2 linked regions of the Cupriavidus necator N-1 genome follow. Each later gene encodes a partner of the first gene's protein in a complex. Links are inferred from orthologs where the notes say so. Each region holds a gene or a part of one and is shown on either strand. Other genes may lie near its edges.

The links.
Region 2: the proteins of aceF (region 1) and CNE_RS28870 are in contact, whole or in part, in a crystal structure (PDB 1W85), measured with the Geobacillus stearothermophilus proteins. The link is inferred for Cupriavidus necator N-1 from one-to-one orthologs. Residues at the interface, in WP_033016211.1 of Geobacillus stearothermophilus: Val129, Ile130, Ala131, Met132, Pro133, Arg136, Lys137, Arg157; in WP_033016213.1 of Geobacillus stearothermophilus: Ile282, Leu283, Ser284, Leu285, Glu286, Phe325.

What each region holds. Positions count from the first base shown.
Region 1 is NC_015726.1:1,408,196-1,417,665, forward strand. Bases 3,669-6,517 are described here. They hold aceF (dihydrolipoyllysine-residue acetyltransferase), read left to right. Parts: upstream 3,669-4,179; coding sequence 4,180-5,856; downstream 5,857-6,517. Other genes in these bases: aceE (pyruvate dehydrogenase (acetyl-transferring), homodimeric type), read left to right, coding at 3,669-4,012; CNE_RS06820 (Ntn hydrolase family protein), read left to right, coding at 5,925-6,517. Outside these bases: CNE_RS06805 (PAS domain S-box protein), read right to left, coding at 1-902; more of aceE, read left to right, coding at 1,325-3,668; more of CNE_RS06820, read left to right, coding at 6,518-6,602; lpdA (dihydrolipoyl dehydrogenase), read left to right, coding at 6,636-8,420; CNE_RS06830 (universal stress protein), read left to right, coding at 8,737-9,174; CNE_RS06835 (hypothetical protein), read left to right, coding at 9,269-9,463; amrS (AmmeMemoRadiSam system radical SAM enzyme), read left to right, coding at 9,460-9,470. UniProt on the Bacillus subtilis protein: The pyruvate dehydrogenase complex catalyzes the overall conversion of pyruvate to acetyl-CoA and CO(2).
Region 2 is NC_015723.1:2,387,998-2,397,605, reverse strand. Bases 1,377-4,363 are described here. They hold CNE_RS28870 (alpha-ketoacid dehydrogenase subunit beta), read right to left. Parts: upstream 3,366-4,363; coding sequence 2,388-3,365; downstream 1,377-2,387. Other genes in these bases: pdhA (pyruvate dehydrogenase (acetyl-transferring) E1 component subunit alpha), read right to left, coding at 3,411-4,363; CNE_RS28875 (dihydrolipoamide acetyltransferase family protein), read right to left, coding at 1,377-2,353. Outside these bases: CNE_RS28885 (SulP family inorganic anion transporter), read left to right, coding at 1-848; CNE_RS28880 (hypothetical protein), read right to left, coding at 850-1,044; more of CNE_RS28875, read right to left, coding at 1,235-1,376; more of pdhA, read right to left, coding at 4,364-4,496; CNE_RS28860 (MetQ/NlpA family ABC transporter substrate-binding protein), read right to left, coding at 4,753-5,574; CNE_RS28855 (hypothetical protein), read left to right, coding at 5,759-6,124; CNE_RS28850 (lysylphosphatidylglycerol synthase domain-containing protein), read left to right, coding at 6,410-7,369; CNE_RS28845 (O-acetylhomoserine aminocarboxypropyltransferase/cysteine synthase family protein), read right to left, coding at 7,475-8,746; CNE_RS28840 (LLM class flavin-dependent oxidoreductase), read right to left, coding at 8,977-9,608. UniProt on the Bacillus subtilis protein: The pyruvate dehydrogenase complex catalyzes the overall conversion of pyruvate to acetyl-CoA and CO(2).

The sequences.
Region 1 (9,470 bases):
CCCGGCGGATCCAGCAGCACCTCGTACGACAGCGCATTGCCCGGCACTGGCCGCAATGAGGTGCTGGCGCGGGTCTGGTTGTTCTTGTCGATCAGCGAGAAGCGGTAGCGCTCGGTCAGCTCGGGCGGCAGCAGGTGCGTCAGGATGCCGTTGATCGAGTACAGCGCGCCGAGCGTGCCGAGGAACTCGTTGTCGCGCACGATCGGCACTTCCATCAGCATGAAGCTGTCGCCGCGGTCGTTGACCAGCGGGCGCGAATAGACCACGCGCTGGGTCTCGCGCGCGGCGTCGAAGGTGTCGAGCACTTCGGGCTCGAGCGGCTGGTCTTGGGTCTCGCGCAGGCGGCTGGCGAATTCCGAGGTCGATGGCAGCGACCAGCGGCCGCGCTTGGTGGCATCGAGCCAGTTGATGAAGACGATCTCGGGGTTTTCGCGCAGGATTTCCTGCGCCGCGGTGCGGTAGGCGCCTTGCTCGAGCTGCGCGGCGGCGATGTCGCGCGCCAGCGAGGCCAGCTGGTCCTGGTTGCTCAGCAGCGACAGACGCACGCGCTGCTGTGCCCAGGCGGCGTCGCGGTACAGGGCGTCGCGTTGCTGCTGGCGCTCGGTCTCGTGCAGGGACCACAGGATCACGCCCATGGCCACCGTGAACAGTACGATGGCAACCAGCGGGATGAACATGAACCAGCTGGTGGCCACCAGGTTGCGCCAGCGCAGCCACCACAGCCCGCGCGGTGCGGCCACGGGGGCGCCGTCGTCGGGGCCCAGCGCCTCGATCGGCCCCAGTCCGGCCGCCGGCGAAGGGGCGTGCGCGGGATCGCCTCCGGCCGCCTTGGCTGATCCCGACGCGTCGGGAGGAAGCATGGCTGCACGCAGGCTGGAGAGAAGTCGGTCGAAAAACGGCATGGGAGGGATTGACGGCTGACCGACCAGTGTACCGAGATTATTGCGGTGCGTCGCTTGGGGAAAGCGCCAATGAAAACATTGCTGCTGCGGCCGGTGCGGGCAGGCTTATGGCGCATGGCGGGCCGGTCCGGTGGTGATTCTTGGTGCGCTGCCGCATAATTCCACATTATAAAAAACGATATCGCAATTTGAAAATTTCACTTGTGTTGGACTTTGCGCTTCCATAGAATCGGTTCGACCCCAGAATGCGGGCGGTAGCCATGTGCCTGCCGCGCGGAGAGACCGGAACAGGTTTCCCGGCGGCGGCCCGATGCAAGGCGGCATGGCACCGGATCCGCAAGTCGGTGCGAGTCATACGTAAAGTCGTGTCCAGGCGCTGCCAGCGCGGGCGCGGAAGCAAAGAATTCACCCAGGAGACAGTCATGTCCGCCGTACCAGAGCAGATTCTCGGCGCCTCGAGCGCCAACGACGCCGATCCCCAGGAGACCCATGAATGGCTCGACGCCCTGCAGGGCGTCCTGGCCGCCGAAGGTCCGGCGCGCGCCGCTTTCCTGATCGACAAGCAGATCGAATACGCACGCGTGAACGGCGTCACCCAGCCGTTCCACGCCGAGACGCAGTACATCAACACGATTCCGGTCGAGCAGCAGGCCCGCATCCCCGGCGACCAGGACATCGAGCACCGCATCCGCTCGTACACCCGCTGGAACGCCATGGCGATGGTGCTGCGCGCGAACAAGCACACCAACGTCGGCGGCCACATCTCGTCGTTCGCCTCGGCTGCCACGTTGTATGACGTCGGCTACAACCACTTCTGGCGCGCCCCGTCGGAAGCCAGCGGCGGCGACCTGGTCTTCGTGCAGGGCCACTCGGCTCCGGGCGTGTATTCGCGCGCCTTCCTGCTCGGCCGCCTGACCCAGGACCAGCTCGACAACTTCCGCCAGGAGGTGGACGGCAAGGGCATCTCGTCCTACCCGCACCCATGGCTGATGCCGGACTTCTGGCAGTTCCCGACGGTGTCGATGGGCCTGGGCCCGATCATGGCCATCTACCAGGCCCGCTTCATGAAGTACCTGGACAGCCGCGGCCTGGCCAAGGCCGGCGACCGCAAGGTCTGGGCCTTCCTGGGCGACGGCGAGACCGACGAGCCGGAATCGCTGGGCGCGATCGGCATGGCCGGCCGCGAGAAACTCGACAACCTGGTCTTCGTCATCAACTGCAACCTGCAGCGCCTGGACGGTCCGGTGCGCGGCAACGGCAAGATCATCCAGGAACTGGAATCCGAATTCCGCGGTGCCGGCTGGAACGTGATCAAGGTGGTGTGGGGCAGCAAGTGGGATTCCCTGCTGGCGCGCGACACCAAGGGCCTGCTGATGAAGCGCATGATGGAATGCGTCGACGGCGAGTATCAGACTATGAAGGCCAAGGACGGCGCCTACGTCCGCGAGCATTTCTTCAACACGCCTGAACTGAAGGCGATGGTGGCCGACTGGTCCGACGACGATATCTGGCGCCTGAACCGCGGCGGCCACGATCCGCACAAGATCTACGCCGCCTACAAGGCTGCCAGCGAGCACAAGGGCCAGCCCACGCTGATCCTGGCCAAGACCATCAAGGGCTATGGCATGGGCGACGCCGGCCAGGCCATGAACGTGGCCCACCAGCAGAAGAAGATGCCGGTGGACGCGATCCGCAAGTTCCGCGACCAGTTCAATCTCCCCGTTGCCGACGACCAGCTGGAAGATGTGCCGTACATCACCTTCCCGGAAGGTTCGAAGGAACTGGAATACATGCGCCAGGCGCGGCAGAACCTGGGCGGCTACCTGCCGGCCCGCCGCCAGAAGGCCGAAGCCCTACCGGTCCCGCAACTGTCCGCGTTCGAGGCGCTGCTGAAGGCCACCGGCGAGGGCCGAGAAGTGTCCACCACCATGGCCTTCGTGCGTATCCTGAACACCCTGCTGAAAGACAAGCAGATCGGCAAGCACGTGGTGCCCATCGTCCCGGACGAGTCGCGCACCTTCGGCATGGAAGGCCTGTTCCGCCAGGTCGGCATCTGGAACCAGGAAGGCCAGAAGTACGTGCCGGAAGACCATGACCAGCTGATGTTCTACAAGGAATCGCAGACTGGCCAGGTGCTGCAGGAAGGCATCAACGAAGCCGGCGCCATGTGCGACTGGATCGCCGCCGCCACGTCGTACTCGACGCACGGCGTGCAGATGATCCCCTTCTATATCTACTACTCGATGTTCGGCATCCAGCGGATCGGCGACCTGTGCTGGGCCGCTGCCGACATGCGCTCGCGCGGTTTCCTGCTGGGCGGCACCGCCGGCCGCACCACGCTGAACGGCGAAGGCCTGCAGCATGAAGACGGCCACTCGCACGTGTTCCACGCCGCCATCCCGAACTGCATCTCGTACGACCCGACCTTCCAGTACGAACTGGCGGTGGTCATGCAGGACGGCCTGCGCCGCATGTACGCCGAGCAGGAAGACGTCTACTACTACCTGACGGTGATGAACGAGAACTACGAGCATCCGGAAATGCCGGCTGGCGTAGAGCAGGACATCGTCAAGGGCATGTACCAGTTCCGCAAGGGCGTCGAGAACAGCAACGCGCCGCGCGTGCAGCTGCTGGGCTCGGGCACGATCTTCCGCGAAGTGATCGCCGCTGCTGACCTCCTCAAGAAGGACTGGGGCGTGGAGTCGGACCTGTGGGGCTGCCCGAGCTTCACCGAACTGGCCCGCGAAGGCCACGACGTCGAGCGCTTCAACCTGCTGCACCCGACCGAGACCCCGCGCGAATCGCACGTGGCCAAGAGCCTGAAGTCGGCCCGCGGCCCGGTGATCGCCTCCACCGACTACGTACGCGCCTTTGCCGAGCAGATCCGTCCGTTCGTGCCGCGCCGCTATGTGGTGCTGGGCACCGACGGCTTCGGCCGCTCGGATACGCGCGAGAAGCTGCGCCACTTCTTTGAAGTGGACCGCTACTGGGTCACGCTGGCCGCGCTCAAGGCGCTGGCCGACGAGGGTGCGATCGGCCGCGACAAGGTCGCCGAGGCCATCAAGAAGTACAACCTCGATCCGAACAAGCCCAACCCGATGTCGGTCTGATCCGGCAGCCAGCACCAACCCCCGCAGTACGGCAACGCCGTGCCGCGGGCGCCCCGGCCAGAGCCCGGACGGCGCCTTGCGGCATGGCGGCGTGACAGAAGCGGGCGGCGAAGGTAATCTCGCCGCTTGCGGACGTCGCGCGTGCCGGCCTGCCCAGGAGACACTGAATGAGTCAAGCGATTGAAATCAAGGTGCCGGATATCGGCGACTATGACGCCGTTCCCGTCATTGAAGTGCATGTGAAACCCGGCGACAGCATCGACGCGGAAGACGCGCTGGTGACGCTGGAGTCGGACAAGGCCACCATGGACGTGCCCTCGCCGCAGGGCGGCGTGGTCAAGGAAGTCAGGATCAAGGTTGGCGACAACGTCGCCGAAGGCTCGGTGCTGGTGATGCTGGAGCCGGCCGGCCAGGCCGCTGCTGCGCCCGCGCCTGCAGCCGCACCGGCGCCTGCCGCCGCTGCACCGGCCCCGGCAGCCGCCGCAGCCCCCGCAGCCCCCGCGCCGGCTCCGGCCGCAGCGCCGGCTGGCGGTGGCGGCATCATCGAGGTGAAGGTGCCTGATATCGGCGACTACGACGCCGTGCCGGTCATCGAAGTTCACGTCAAGGCGGGCGACACCATCAATGCCGAAGACGCCGTGGTGACGCTGGAGTCCGACAAGGCCACCATGGACGTGCCGTCGCCGCAAGGCGGCGTGGTCAAGGAAGTCAAGGTCAAGGTCGGTGACAACGTCGCCGAAGGCACGCTGCTGCTGATCCTGGAAGGCGCCGCCGCAGCCGCCGCCCCGGCCGCTGCCGCCGCGGCACCGGCTCCGGCTCCGGCTGCCAGCGCGCCCGCACCGGCGCCGGCCCCCGCAGCCGCCGCCCCGGCTCCGGCCGCAGCGCCTGCTGCCGCGCCGGCCGCCGCTGGCGCAATCGGCAAGGCCGCCCACGCCAGCCCCTCGGTGCGCAAGTTCGCACGCGAGCTGGGCGTGGACGTGTCGCGCGTGCCGGGTACCGGCCCCAAGGGCCGTATCACCCAGGAAGACGTGCAGGGCTACGTCAAGGGCGTGATGAGCGGCCAGGCCGCCGCGCCCGCGCAGGCCGCCGCGGCTGGTGCCGGTGGTGGCGAGCTCGGCCTGCTGCCGTGGCCGAAGGTCGATTTCACCCGCTTCGGCGAGGTCGAAAGCAAGGCCCTGTCGCGCATCAAGAAGATCTCGGGCGCCAACCTGCACCGCAACTGGGTCATGATCCCGCACGTCACCAACCATGACGAAGCGGACATCACCGAACTGGAAGCCTTCCGCGTCCAGCTGAACAAGGAAAACGAAAAGGCCGGCATCAAGGTGACGATGCTCGCCTTCATGATCAAGGCCACGGTGGCGGCGCTGAAGAAGTTCCCGAACTTCAATGCCTCGCTGGACGGTGACAACCTCGTGCTGAAGAAGTACTTCAACGTCGGTTTCGCCGCGGACACCCCGAACGGCCTGGTCGTGCCGGTGATCAAGGACGCCGACAAGAAGGGCGTGCTGGAGATCAGCCAGGAAATGAACGAACTGGCCAAGCTGGCACGCGACGGCAAGCTCAAGCCGGACCAGATGCAGGGCGGCTGCTTCTCGATCTCGTCGCTGGGCGGCATTGGCGGCACGTACTTCACGCCGATCATCAATGCGCCGGAAGTGGCCATCATGGGCGTGTGCAAGTCGTACCAGAAGCCCGTGTGGGACGGCAAGCAGTTCGTGCCGCGCCTGACGCTGCCACTGTCGCTGTCGTGGGACCACCGCGTCATCGACGGTGCCGAGGCCGCGCGCTTCAACACGTACTTCGGGCAACTGCTGGCGGATTTCCGCCGGATCCTGCTGTAAGCGGGGTTGCGCCGGGCAGGCCGACGGCCTGGCCTGCCCGGCGCACCACGCGCAACCGGGAGCGAGCCATGACTACCTGCGTGGTCGTCAGGAAGGGCGCCGAGGTGGCCATCGCGGCAGACGCGCTGGTCACCTTTGGCGACACGCGCCTGTCGCGTGCCTACGAGCGCAACCAGAAGGTGTTCCCGGTGGGCGACGGCTTTATCGCGCTGGCCGGGACCACCGCGCACTTCCCGGTCATGCGCACGCTGCTGGCGGGGCTGGGCGAGGAGTGCCGGCTGGGCTCGCGCGACGACGTGTTCCGCACCTTCCTGAAGGTGCATGAGAAGCTGAAGTCGGACTATTTCGTCAACACCAAGGAAGACGAGGACGATCCCTACGAGTCGTCGCAGATCGTATGCCTGATCGCCAATCCGGCGGGCATCTTCGGCGTCTATTCGTACCGCGAGGTGTTTTCGTTCGACCGCTTCTGGGGCATCGGCTCGGGCCGCAACTACGCGCTGGGCGCGATGCATGCGGTCTATGACCGGCCGGACCTGGATGCGGGCGAGATCGCGCGTATCGGCGTCGATGCGGGCGTGGAGTTCGACAAGAGTTCGGCGGGGCCGATCGAGGTGCACACCGTGCGGCTGCACGAGGGTGACGCCGCACCGGCGGCGGTGGCTGGCGGTACCGCGGGTGGCAATCCGTCGACCGGCAATACAGCACCCGACAGCGCGGCAACCAACAACGACGGCGCGCCCTGAAGCCGAGAGGCGGGCGCGCATAGAGGAGCAAACATGAGTGTGATCGAAGTCAAGGTGCCGGATATCGGCGATTTCGACGCGGTGGAAGTGATCGAGGTGCTGGTCAAGGCCGGCGACACGGTCGAAGTGGAACAGTCCCTGATCGTGCTGGAATCCGACAAGGCCAGCATGGACGTGCCGTCGTCGGCCGCCGGCAAGGTGGTTGAGGTCAAGGTCAAGGTCGGCGACAAGGTCGGCCAGGGCGCGGTGATCTGCACCATCGAGGCCCAGCAGGCCGCGGCCGCCCCGGCGCCCGCGCAAGCCCCGGCACCGGCGCAGGCTCCCGCACCCGCGGCGGCTGCTCCGGCCCCGGCTCCTGCCGCCGCCAGCCACAGCGGCGGCGCCGATATCCAGTGCGAGATGCTGGTGCTGGGCGCCGGCCCCGGCGGCTATTCGGCCGCTTTCCGCGCCGCAGACCTGGGCATGAACACCGTGCTGGTGGAGCGCTACGGCACCCTGGGCGGCGTCTGCCTGAATGTGGGCTGCATCCCGTCCAAGGCGCTGCTGCACAACGCCGCCGTGATCGACGAAGCCAAGGCGCTGGCTGCGCACGGCATCCTGTTCGGCGAAGCCAAGATCGACCTGGACGGCCTGCGCCACTACAAGAACCAGGTGGTCGGCAAGCTGACCGGCGGCCTGGCCGGCATGGCCAAGGCGCGCAAGGTGCAGGTGGTGCGCGGCGTCGGCAATTTCCTCGACCCGCATCACCTGGAGGTGGAGCTGACTGAAGGCGAGGGCAAGCAGACCACCGGCAAGAAGACCGTGATCCGTTTCGAGAAGGCCATCATCGCCGCCGGCAGCCAGGCGGTGAAGCTGCCCTTCATCCCCGAAGACCCGCGCATCGTCGACTCGACCGGCGCGCTGGAGCTGCCCGAAGTGCCCAACAAGATGCTGGTCATTGGCGGCGGCATCATCGGCCTGGAAATGGCCACGGTGTACAGCACGCTGGGTGCCGACATCGACGTCGTGGAAATGCTCGACGGCCTGATGAACGGCGCTGACCGCGACCTGGTCAAGGTCTGGGAAAAGAAAAACAAGGACCGCTTCGGCAAGGTCATGCTGAAGACCAAGACCGTCGGCGTGGAAGCCAAATCGGACGGCATCTACGTCAAGTTCGAAGGCGAGGCCGCACCGGCCGAGCCGCAGCGCTACGACCTGGTGCTGGTGTCGGTAGGCCGCTCGCCCAACGGCAAGCGCATCAGCGCCGAGAAGGCAGGCGTTGCCGTGACCGACCGCGGCTTTATCAACGTCGACAATCAGTTGCGCACCAACGTGCCGCATATCTTTGCGATCGGCGATATCGTCGGCCAGCCGATGCTGGCGCACAAGGCCGTGCACGAAGCCCACGTGGCGGCGGAAGCCGCCCATGGCGAGAAGGCCTACTTCGATGCCAAGCAGATCCCGTCGGTGGCCTTCACCGATCCGGAAGTGGCCTGGGCCGGCCTGACCGAAGACGAATGCAAGGCGAATGGGATCAAGTACAGCAAGGGCGTGTTCCCCTGGGCGGCTTCGGGCCGCGCCATCGCCAACGGCCGCGACGAGGGCTTCACCAAGCTGATCTTCGACGAGGAAACCCATCGCGTGATCGGCGGCGGCATCGTCGGCACGCATGCCGGCGACCTGATCAGCGAGGTCTGCCTGGCGATCGAGATGGGCGCCGACGCGGTGGATATCGGCAAGACCATCCATCCGCACCCGACGCTGGGTGAGTCGATCGGCATGGCGGCGGAGATCTATGAAGGTACGTGTACTGACGTGCCGCCGCCGCGCAAGCGCTGAGCGCCGGTCGCCGCAAGCGAGAAAGCCCGCCTGTCCAGGCGGGCTTTCTCATGGGCAATTATGCAATTAACCGCCAGGATTTGGCGGCGTCCGCGAGATCTGGTGCCACAACCGCTTGCATCGCGGCCGGGATGCAGTTTGCGACAGGAGCGGCGCAAGATCTTCGCTGCCTATACTGAATGCAGCCGGCATGCACCTCAATGCAACCGAGGGCGGCACTGCATATTCGCACGCGGCCGTTCGCTTGCCAGATGTCTGCTGGCGGGATCCGGTGGCCCCCCGTGTGGCTACCGTTCAGCTGACAAGGAGGCACGACGTGTTCAGGCATCTTCTTGTTGCGGTAGACGGCTCCGCACTGGCCGAAGCGGCCTTTCGCAAGGCACTGGTGTTCGCGCAGGAGACGCAAGCCAGCATTACGGCGGTGCGCGCCTGCCCGGATTTCCACATCACGACTTACCACACCGAAATGCTCACCGACACCCGAGAGCAGTTCGAAGAGGCGGTCCTCGAGGACGCATCGAAATACCTGGACGGCATCGCCCGAGAGGCCGCCGCGGCAGGCGTGCCTTGTGACACCAGCAGCGTGGTCGACGACCACCCCTACGATGCCATCATCAAGGCTGCCGAAGAAAAGGATTGTGACCTGATTGTCATGGCATCTCATGGACACAGGGGTGTGAAGGGTCTGCTGATCGGCAGCGAAACCCTGAAGGTACTGACCCACAGCAAGATTCCGGTGCTGGTATATCGCTGAACGCCGCGTGAACGGGGTCGCCGGGATCGATGATGCCGGACACGTTCGTGATGCCACCATGGTTGCCTGTCATGGGCGCCATAAAGGATCCGCCATGAGCACTCGCCGCTATGTCGTGATGATCGACCAGCCCAGGGACGTTGCCGACGAGCAGATGGCAGAGTACATCAAGCATGCCATCGCCGGCTGGGGTGCCGGATTGCCCCCGCCTCCGGCGGACAGCCCGTTCTTCGACCTGGATGTGTTGTCGGTAACCGTGATCAGCAAGCCGCACAAGGACCATCCATGAAGGATGT
Region 2 (9,608 bases), on another replicon or contig:
CTCGGCACGATTCCAACCAGGAGTTGGTCGGCCAGGGCATCGCCAATATCCTGGCGCCGCTGTTCGGCGGGTTTGCCGCCACCGGCGCCATCGCCCGCACCGCCACCAATATCCGCAATGGCGGCAACAGCCCGCTGGCCGGCGTGGTGCATGCGCTCACGCTGGTGATGGTGCTGCTGTTCCTGGCGCCGCTCGCGGCCAGCGTGCCACTGGCGACGCTGGCCGCGATCCTGTTCGTGGTGGCCTACAACATGAGCGAGGGGCGCCAGTTCGCGCGCATGGTCCGCCGCGCGCCGCGCGCCGACGTGGCCATCCTGCTGATCACCTTCACCCTGACCGTGCTGACCGACCTGGTGGTGGCGGTCAATATCGGCGTGATCCTGGCCATGCTGCAGTTCCTGCGGCGCATGTCGGCGTCAGTGGAGGTGGCGCGCCAGGATGCCGTGGACGTAGAGCGCGAACTGGGCGACGCCAGCACCGGCCCGGCCGCGCGGATGCCGCCGAGCGTGCTGGTCTATGTGATCGACGGGCCGTTCTTCTTCGGTGCTGTGGAAGCCTGCGAGCGCGCGCTGGTGCAGACCCATACCGAGCCGCGCGTGCTGTTGATCCGCCTTGGCCGCGTGCCCTTCATGGACATGACCGGCCTGCAGACGCTGGAGGCCGTGATCGTGACGCTGCAGAAACGCGGCGTGGCGGTGGTGCTGGCCGAAGCCAACGAGCGGGTCAGGGAAAAGCTGGCGCGCGCGGGCGTGCTGGCGGCGCTGGGGGAGGGCAACTATGTGGATTCGCTGGCGCAGGCGGTGCAGCGCTGCAGCGAACTGGCAGGCGAAGGTAACGCCCCGCGCTGAGTTACTTCTTCTGTCGCGTGCTGCCCGCAAGCTTGGCCTTGGTGGCGTATTCCACGCCATGCTGGGCCAGGTATTCGCGGATCAGCTGGCGCACGACCTGCGACGGTGTCAGGTCCTGCGAGGCGCACAGGGTTTCAAAGGCCTTTTTCTTGACCGGATCGATCAGGATGGTAAGGCGGGCGGTCTTGGATTCCATGAGGGGTGTCCGGCTGTCCGGATAGGTCCGGCTTGACGGCAGCGGCGATCGGAAACGCATTATATACAGGGCCGCCGCAGCGCCCGATTGGTGCCAGCACACCGGCGGTCTGCACCCCTCTCCCGCTTACGGGCGAGGGGTGCGTTCACGAGGGGCTGCGGTGTTCGCAGACGCCCTGATCCGGCCACCCCTACACCGCCATCTCCAGATCCGCAATCACCGCCGCCAAAAACCGCGCCGCCTCCCCACCCGTCACCACCCGATGGTCAAAGGTCAGGCTCAGCGGCATCACCCGGTGCACCGCCGGCACGCCGCTGGCCGCCACCACTTCTTCGCGCACGCGCCCGGCACCAAGGATTGCCACGGTCGGCGGCACCACGATGGGCGCGGCATAGCGTCCCGCGATCATGCCGAAATTGGACAGCGTGATGGTGTTGCCGCGCATCTCCTCCGGCGCGATGGTGCGCGCGCGGATATCGGCGCGCATGCGGTCCAGGCCGTGGCGCAGGTCTGCGGCATCGCGGTTGCCGACGTCGCGCAGCACCGGCACGAACAGGCCTTCGGGCAGGTCCGCCGCGATGCCGACGTCGATCTTCTTCAGCACGTGGCGGCGGGCGGTCTGGCCTTCGTACCAGGCATTGAGGCCGGGCTCGGCGCGGCAGCCGGCCACCAGGGCGCGCACCAGCCGGATGGTGACATCGGCGCCGGGCTGCCAGGCGTGGATGTCGGCGTCGTCCATCACGGTGGCGGCGGCCACTTCGGCTTGTGCACGCGCCATGTTCTGCGCCATCGCCCGGCGCACGCCGCGCAGCTGTTCCGGCGCGCCCAGCTCGGCCAGCGTGCTGGCTACCCGCTCGACGTCGGCGGCGGTGACCACGCCCTCGGGGCCCGATGCCGTGGCCATTGCCAGGTCCACCCCCAGCTGGCGCGCCAGCGCGCGCACAGCCGGCGTGGCCTTGACGCGCGCGGCCATGGCCGCGGCGGGTGCCGCGGTGCCCGCAGGCGCGGCTTCATTGACCACGTGCGTGCCGACCTGGACCGAGCCCACCACGGTGCCGGCGTCGGCATCCTCGCCCGCACCCTCGAAGCCGACCAGCGGTGCGCCCAGGTGGACGATATCGCCGGGCTGCGCAAACAGCTTGTCGATGGTGCCGGCATACGGCGACGGGATTTCCACGATGGCCTTGGCCGTCTCCACTGACAGCAGCGGCTGGTCAGCGGCCACGGTCTCGCCGGTCTTGACGTGCCAGGTCACGATCTCGGCCTCCTGCAGGCCTTCGCCCAGGTCGGGCAGCTTGAAGACTCTCATCGGCACTCCTTGCCTATCGTCGGCAATTCCCGCGTTATGCCGCCATCGCCTTGCGCGCCGCGTCGACGATGCGGGCGACGCCAGGCAGGTAGGTATATTCCAGCCGCGCCAGCGGCACCACGGTGTCGAAGCCGGTCACGCGCTGCACCGGCGCGGCCAGTGAGTAGAGGCCCGCGTCGGCCAGCTGCGCCGCGATCTCGGCGCCGAAGCCGGCGGTGCGCGGGGCCTCGTGCACGATCACGCAGCGGCCCGTGCGTGTCACCGATTCCAGGATGGTCTGCATGTCCAGCGGCTTGAGCGTGGCCACGTCGATGACCGTGGTCGTCACGCCCTCGCCGGCCAGTGCGTCCGCGGCGGCGAGCGTCTCCTGCACCATCGCGCCCCAGCTTACCAGCGTGATGTCGCTGCCTTCGCGCAGCGTGAAGCAGGTGTCCAGCGGCAGCGCCGCGCCGTCGTCGGCCACTTCCTGGCGGAACAGGCGGTACAGCCGCGTGGGTTCGAGGAAGATGACCGGGTCCGGATCGGCGATGGCCGCCAGCAGCAGCCCGTACGCGCGTGCGGGCGATGAGGGCACCACCACGCGGATGCCGGGCATATGCGCGAACATCGCTTCCGGGCTTTCGGAATGATGCTCGGGGGCATGGATGCCGGCACCGCAGGGGGAGCGCACCACCATCGGACACGACAGGCGCCCGCGCGTGCGGTGCCGCATGCGTCCGGCGTGGTTGATGATGTGGTCGACCGCCGGGTAGATAAAGCCGGTGAACTGGATCTCGGCCACGGGCTTGAGCCCCATTGCCGCCATGCCGATCGCGGCGCCGACGATGCCGCCTTCTGCCAGCGGCGTATCCATGACGCGCGCCGCGCCAAAGCGCGCCTGCAGGCCCGCGGTGGCGCGGAACACGCCGCCATTGACGCCGATATCCTCGCCCAGCAGCAGCACATCGGGATCGTGATCCAGCGCATGGGCCAGCGCCAGGTTGACTGCTTCGACCAGATTGATTTCCGCCATGGTTCGCTCGTTGTGGTCGCTACGTGGAGGCACAGGGTTCGCTGTTTATCCGTGCGGCGCCGGGAAGCGCCGGGCAATCTCCAGCTGCGCCTGCAATTCGGCCGGCATGGCCGCGTACAGGCAGTCGAACATCGCGGCCGGATCCGGCGGCGGCATGGCCAGGTAAGTCTCGACGGCCTGCGCCACCTGCTGTGAGCAGGCCTTGACCAGCGCTTCCTCGCGCGCCGCGTCCCACGCGTGCAGCGCCAGCAGGTGCGTGCGCAGCCGCAGCAGCGGTTCTTCCTGCCAGTGCGCCTTGACGCTGGCCTCGTCGCGGTAGCGCGAGGCGTCGTCGGCGGTGGTGTGGTCGCCCAGGCGGTAGGTGATGGCCTCGATCAGCGCCGGGCCGCCGCCATCGCGCGCGCGCGCGATGGCCTCGCCGACGCGGTGCCGCACTGCGACCACGTCGTTGCCGTCAACCTGCTCGCCGGGGATGCCGGCGGCAATGGCCTTCTGCGCCAGCGTCTGCGCCGCGGTCTGGCCGCTGCGCGGCATCGAGATTGCCCACTGGTTGTTGTTGATTACGATCACCAGCGGCGCGTGCCACGCGCCGGCCATGTTCATGCCCTCATAGAAATCGCCCTTGGAGGTGCCGCCATCGCCCAGCAGGCAGACCGCCACGCGCGGCTCGCCGCGCAGCTGGAACGCATAGGCGGCTCCGGCCGCGTGGCAGACCTGGGTGCCGATCGGCACGCAGTTGGCAAAGTCATGCGGCGCCGCCGCAAAGCCGCTGCCGCGTTCGTCGCCGCCCCAGTACAGCAGGCTCTCGGTCATGGTGACGCCGCGCACAAACTGCGCTGCGTGATCGCGGTATGAGGGCACCAGCACGTCTTCGGGCCGCATCGCAAAGGCCACGCCCACGCCGATGGCTTCCTGGCCGAGTGCCGAGGCAAAGGTGCCGATCTTGCCGGTGCGCTGCAGCGCAATCGCTTTCAGGTCGAACTGGCGCGTCAGCACCATCGCCTGGTACAGCGGCAGCAGCGCGTCGGGGTTGCTGGCAAGGGGTGGGGGAGGGGATGTGGGGGAGGAGGTGTCGCCCGGCGGGGCAAGGTAGCGCGTGTAGCCGATCTCGAAGCTCGCAACCGTGGACATGGCAGGTCTCTCGATGCTTGTCTCGACAGGATCCGCAGGGACGGCCGCGAGGATCTTCGCAGCGCTGTCCGCAGCAATGATCGCGTTGTGATCCCCGCCATGCTTTTTGGGCGCGGGGGGGACTTGAGCTTGAGTGTAGGGCATTTGCGCGGCGGGCGCGGCGCAAAATCGTCTTGCTGTGCACAATGCGGGTGGTGCTGCCCACAACGCAGAAAAGCGCCTGACGGCGCTTTTCTGCTGGCAACAGCGGTGTGCCTCAGCGCTGGTACGGCGGTTGCACGAAGCCCGCAAAGCGCTGCTGCGTCACGGTCTTGAACTCCGCCGACTCGTAGGCCTCTCGGATGTCCTTGACGAAGGGCTTGTTCAGGTCCGCCGTCTTCACCGCGACCAGGTTCATGTAGTAGTCGGGAATCTTCTCCAGCGCCAGCGCCGAGGTCAGCTTAAGGCCGGAGGCCAGCGCATAGTTGCCGTTGACGAAGGCATAGTCCACGTCATCGAGCGAGCGCGGCAGCTGGGCGGCTTCCAGCTGGATCAGCTTGAGCTTGTGCGGGTTGGCGTCGATGTCGCGCTCGCTGGCGCGGATCGGGTCGGTGCCCGGCTTGAGCGTGACCCAGCCGATCTGCTGCAGGATGGCGATGGCGCGCGCCAGGTTGGTGGGATCGTTCGGCAGCGACACGGTATTGCCGGGCTTCACCTCGGCCAGGCCCTTGTGCTTGCGGCTGTAGATGCCGATCGGCGCGGTCGGCACCTGGATCACGTCGGTCAGCGCCAGCTTGCGGTCGGCCGAGAACTTCTTCAGGTAGGCCACGTGCTGGAAGGCATTGGCGTCGATGGCGCCGTCGGCCAGCGCCAGGTTGGGCTGCACGTAGTCGCTGAACTCAATGATGGTGACCTTGTAGCCGCGCTTTTCCAGCACCGGCTTCACGCCATAGCGGATCTGGTCGGCGTAGGGGCCGGCGGTGGCGCCGAAGCGGATTTCCTTCTTGTCCGGATCGGCCGCGCCCGCACCCTGCATCACGCCCAGTGCCAGCACTGCCGCGGCCAGCCGTGCAACGAAGCCGAATTTCCCGTATTGCATCTGATGCTCCCCGTCATGTTGTTGGAGGCCTGCAGCGTCCCGCTGCGGCGTCGGGTCATTGTATGGAAAGGCAGGCAATAGGCGAACGAGTTATTCCGCATGGTCATATGCCGCTGGTGAATAAGGGTGCCGGCAGCCTGGCTGCACTACGCTGAAGGACAGCGTCACCGGTATGGAGGCGGCCATGCCCGAACAACTTACCCGGCATCCCGAAGTCACGATCCAGGTCTTGCGCAGCGCCGGGGCCAACTGCGGCGAGGGCGCCCCGCAGGCCATCCTCAAGGCCTGCCCGCGCGAGCGCTTCTGCAAGCTGCCGGGCGGGGAGATCTGCGTGTACGGCCTGGACGGGGCGCAGGCGATGACGCAGTTTACGGCTGTCGACTGGCAGTCGCTCGCGCCCCTCGCGCGGGGCCGTGCGGATGTGGGCGCCGCGACGGGCTGGGCGGGGACCACTGCCGCGGTGTTCATTGCCGGGCTCGCCGCCGGTGCGCTGGCGTCCGCGGCCCTGGCACGCTGGCGGCGCAGCCGTGGCCGGGGTTTAGGGGGGTGACGCACCCGCGCTGGCACGTTGTTTGCGGCTTTCTCAGGTCATGACACCGATGCAGTCCGCCTCCAATCGTTTCCACCGGCCAGGGCACGGCGCGGAGCGCCGACTGTCGTGCGGGTTCGGCGCGAACCCGTGCGCGCGCGAAAGCGCACTGCCGGAAACTTTTATCCTGTTTGAAGCCGAGGTAGGCCAGAAATTGCATGCCGGGCTGACGGACGCAGGCCTGCATTCCTGCACATCCCTGCCGCGGCCGGCCTTGCGGCGCGCGGCGACGAGGGGAGGCGCGCAATGATGGGCGCGACGACCTTCTCGGCCATCCGCGAGCACGCGCACTGGCCCGCGTGGCGCCGTGCCATCGGCATCCTGTTCATTGCCGCGGTGCTGGCGCTGATCGCGCGCAAGCTGGGCACCATCGACTGGGACGCGGTGCTGGCAGCGCTGCGCGGCTTCAACGCCCGCACGCTGGTGCCGGCGGCGGCCTTCGTTGCGCTGAGCGGCTTGCTGTACAGCCAGTTCGATCGGCTTGGCTGCCACTATGCCGGACACCCGTTGCCGGCGCGGCGGGTGATGGCGATCTCTTATGTCAGCTACACGCTCAGCCTCAACCTCGGGGCCACGCTGGGGGGCGCGGGCGTGCGTTATCGTCTGTACACGCGCGCCGGGCTGACCCTGCCACAGATCTGGAGCCTGTTCGTGGTGGTGGTGAGCAGCAACTGGCTCGGGTATGCCTTGCTGGCGGGCGGCATCCTGGTGGCGCAGCAGGTGGTGCTGCCGCCGGAATGGGGCATTCCCGCGGCGCTGACACGGGTGCTGGGCGCGCTGATGCTGGCGGTGCCGGCTGCCTACCTGGCTGCCTGTGCTATCTGGCACGGCCGGCACCGGACCGTGCGCGACCATGACATCCATGTGCCGTCGGTGGGCTTCGCGGCGCTGCAGTGCCTGTTGTCGGCGGCCCACTGGATGGCGATGGCGGCCATCCTGCATTCGCTGCTGCATACGCATGCGGGGTACTTCACGGTGCTTGGGGTGTTGCTGGCCTCGGGGCTGGCGGGCGTGGTGGTGCGGATCCCGGGGGGCCTCGGCGTGATCGAGACCGTGTTCCTGACGATGCTGGGCGGGCAGGTGCCGCACGGGCTGCTGCTGGCGGCGCTGATTGTCTATCGCGCGTTGTATTACCTGATTCCGTTGATGATCGGGTCGATCAGCTACTTTGTGCTGGAGGCGCAGGGCAAGCGTGGTGACGGGTAGGTTGTGCTGGCGGTATGCCACCGCCTGCCCTCACCCCGTGCCCCTCTCCCACAAGCGGGAGAGGGGAGCAAATCAGCCGGTCGCTTTGACGTCTGTGGCCTGGGCTCAGGCCGCGAGCGCGCGGTCCAGGTCCTCGATCAGATCATCGATATGCTCGATGCCGACCGAAAGCCGCACCATGTCCTCACTGACGCCAGCCGCCTTCAGTTCATCCGCATTGAGTTGCCGATGCGTGGTCGACGCCGGATGCGTGGCCAGCGACTTGGCATCGCCGATATTGACCAGCCGCGTGAACAGCTGCAGCGCATCCAGGAAGCGCGCGCCGCCTTCGCGGCCGCCTTGCTTCAGGCCGAACGACAAGATGCCGGGACCGCGCCCGCCCAGGTACTTCTGCACCAGCGCGTGGTCGGCATGGTCGGGCAGGCCGGCAAAGTTGACCCAGTCCACCTTGGGATGCTGCTGCAGGTGGCGGGCGATCGCCAGCGCGTTCTCGGTGATGCGGTCCAGCCGCAGCGCCAGGGTCTCGATGCCCTGCAGGATCAGGAAGGCATTGAACGGCGACAGCGCCGCGCCGGTATTGCGCAGCGGCACCACGCGCGCGCGGCCGATATAGGCCGCCGGGCCCAGCGCCTCGGTGTAGACCACGCCGTGGTAGGACACGTCGGGCTCGTTCAGGCGCTTGAAGCGCTCCTTGTGCTGGGCCCACGGGAACTTGCCGCTGTCGATGATGGCGCCGCCGACGCTGTTGCCATGGCCGCCCAGGTACTTGGTCAGCGAATGCACGACGATGTCCGCGCCATGCTCGAACGGCCGGCACAGGTAGGGCGACGGCACCGTGTTGTCGACGATCAGCGGCACGCCGTGGTTGTGCGCCACGCGCGCAATGGCTTCGATATCCACGACGTTGCCGAGCGGGTTGCCCACCGACTCCACGAAGATCGCCTTGGTGCGCGCGTCGATCAGGTCGCCGAAGCTGGCCGGGTTGCGGCCATCGGCAAAGCGGGTCTCGATGCCGGACTGCGGCAGCGTGTGTGCCAGCAGGTTGTAGGTGCCGCCATAGAGCTGGCTCGACGAGACGATGTTGTCGCCGGCCTCGGCAATGGTCTGGATCGCATACGTGATCGCCGCCATGCCGGACGCCAGCGCCAGCGCGCCCACGCCGCCCTCGAGCGCGGCCAGGCGCTGCTCCAGCACGTCGTTGGTCGGGTTCATGATCCGGCTGTAGATATTGCCGGCCACCTTCAGGTCGAACAGGTCGGCGCCGTGCTGGGCGCTGTCGAAGGCGTAGGCCACCGTCTGGTAGATGGGCACGGCCACCGCGCGCGTGGTGGGATCGGGCGAATAGCCGCCATGGACGGCCAGGGTTTCGAGTCTCATCTTCTTCTCTCTTCGTCTCGCTGTTGGGTGCCGGACCGGCGCGACGGGGCAAGGCCTGCCGTGGCGCCGGGCATGCCGAGCGGTGCGCCGCGCGGGCGCACCAGGCCGTGCGATGGTACCAGCCGGCCCGCGCACGCCCCTGCGGCGTGGCCGCTATGGTTGCCGACGGCGCTCGCGCGAGGCAAGGAAACTTATTGCATTTGGATATGCGCGGCGCCGCAGCGCACGGGTCATGCCCCGACCGCGAGCGGCGGTTCTTCCTGCTGCCAGCGCAGGTTCTCCGGCCGGCGCAGCCCCAGGTGCTCGCGTAGCGTGGTGCCCGTATAGCCGTCGCGAAAGAGCCCGCGCCGGCGCAGCTCCGGCAGCACCAGTTCGATGAAGTCATCGAGCCCGCCCGGCAACCAGGGCGGCATGACATTGAAACCATCGGCGGCCTCGCCCTCGAACCACGCCTGCAGCTGGTCGGCGATGGACTGTGGCGTGCCGTGGATCGACCAGTGGCCGCGTGCGGTGGCCACGCGCAGGCACAGCTGGCGGATGGTGAGCCGCTCGCGCCGGGCCAGGCCGGTAACCAGCTGGAAGCGGCTCCTGGCGCCGTTCGGTTCGGCCAGGTTGTCGGGCAGCGGGCCGTCCAGCGGATAGCCGCTCAGGTCGATCCCGCCCAGGTGCTGCGACAGCAGGGCCAGCCCCACCGACGGATGGATCAGGCTTTGCAGCGCTTCGAATTTCTCCCGCGCCTCGGCCTCGCTGCGGCCTACCACCGGGAACACGCCAGGCAGGATCTTGAGCTGGTCGGGCGTGCGGCCATAGCGCGCGAGCCGCGCCTTCAGGCCACGATAGAAGGCCTGCGCATCGGCCAGCG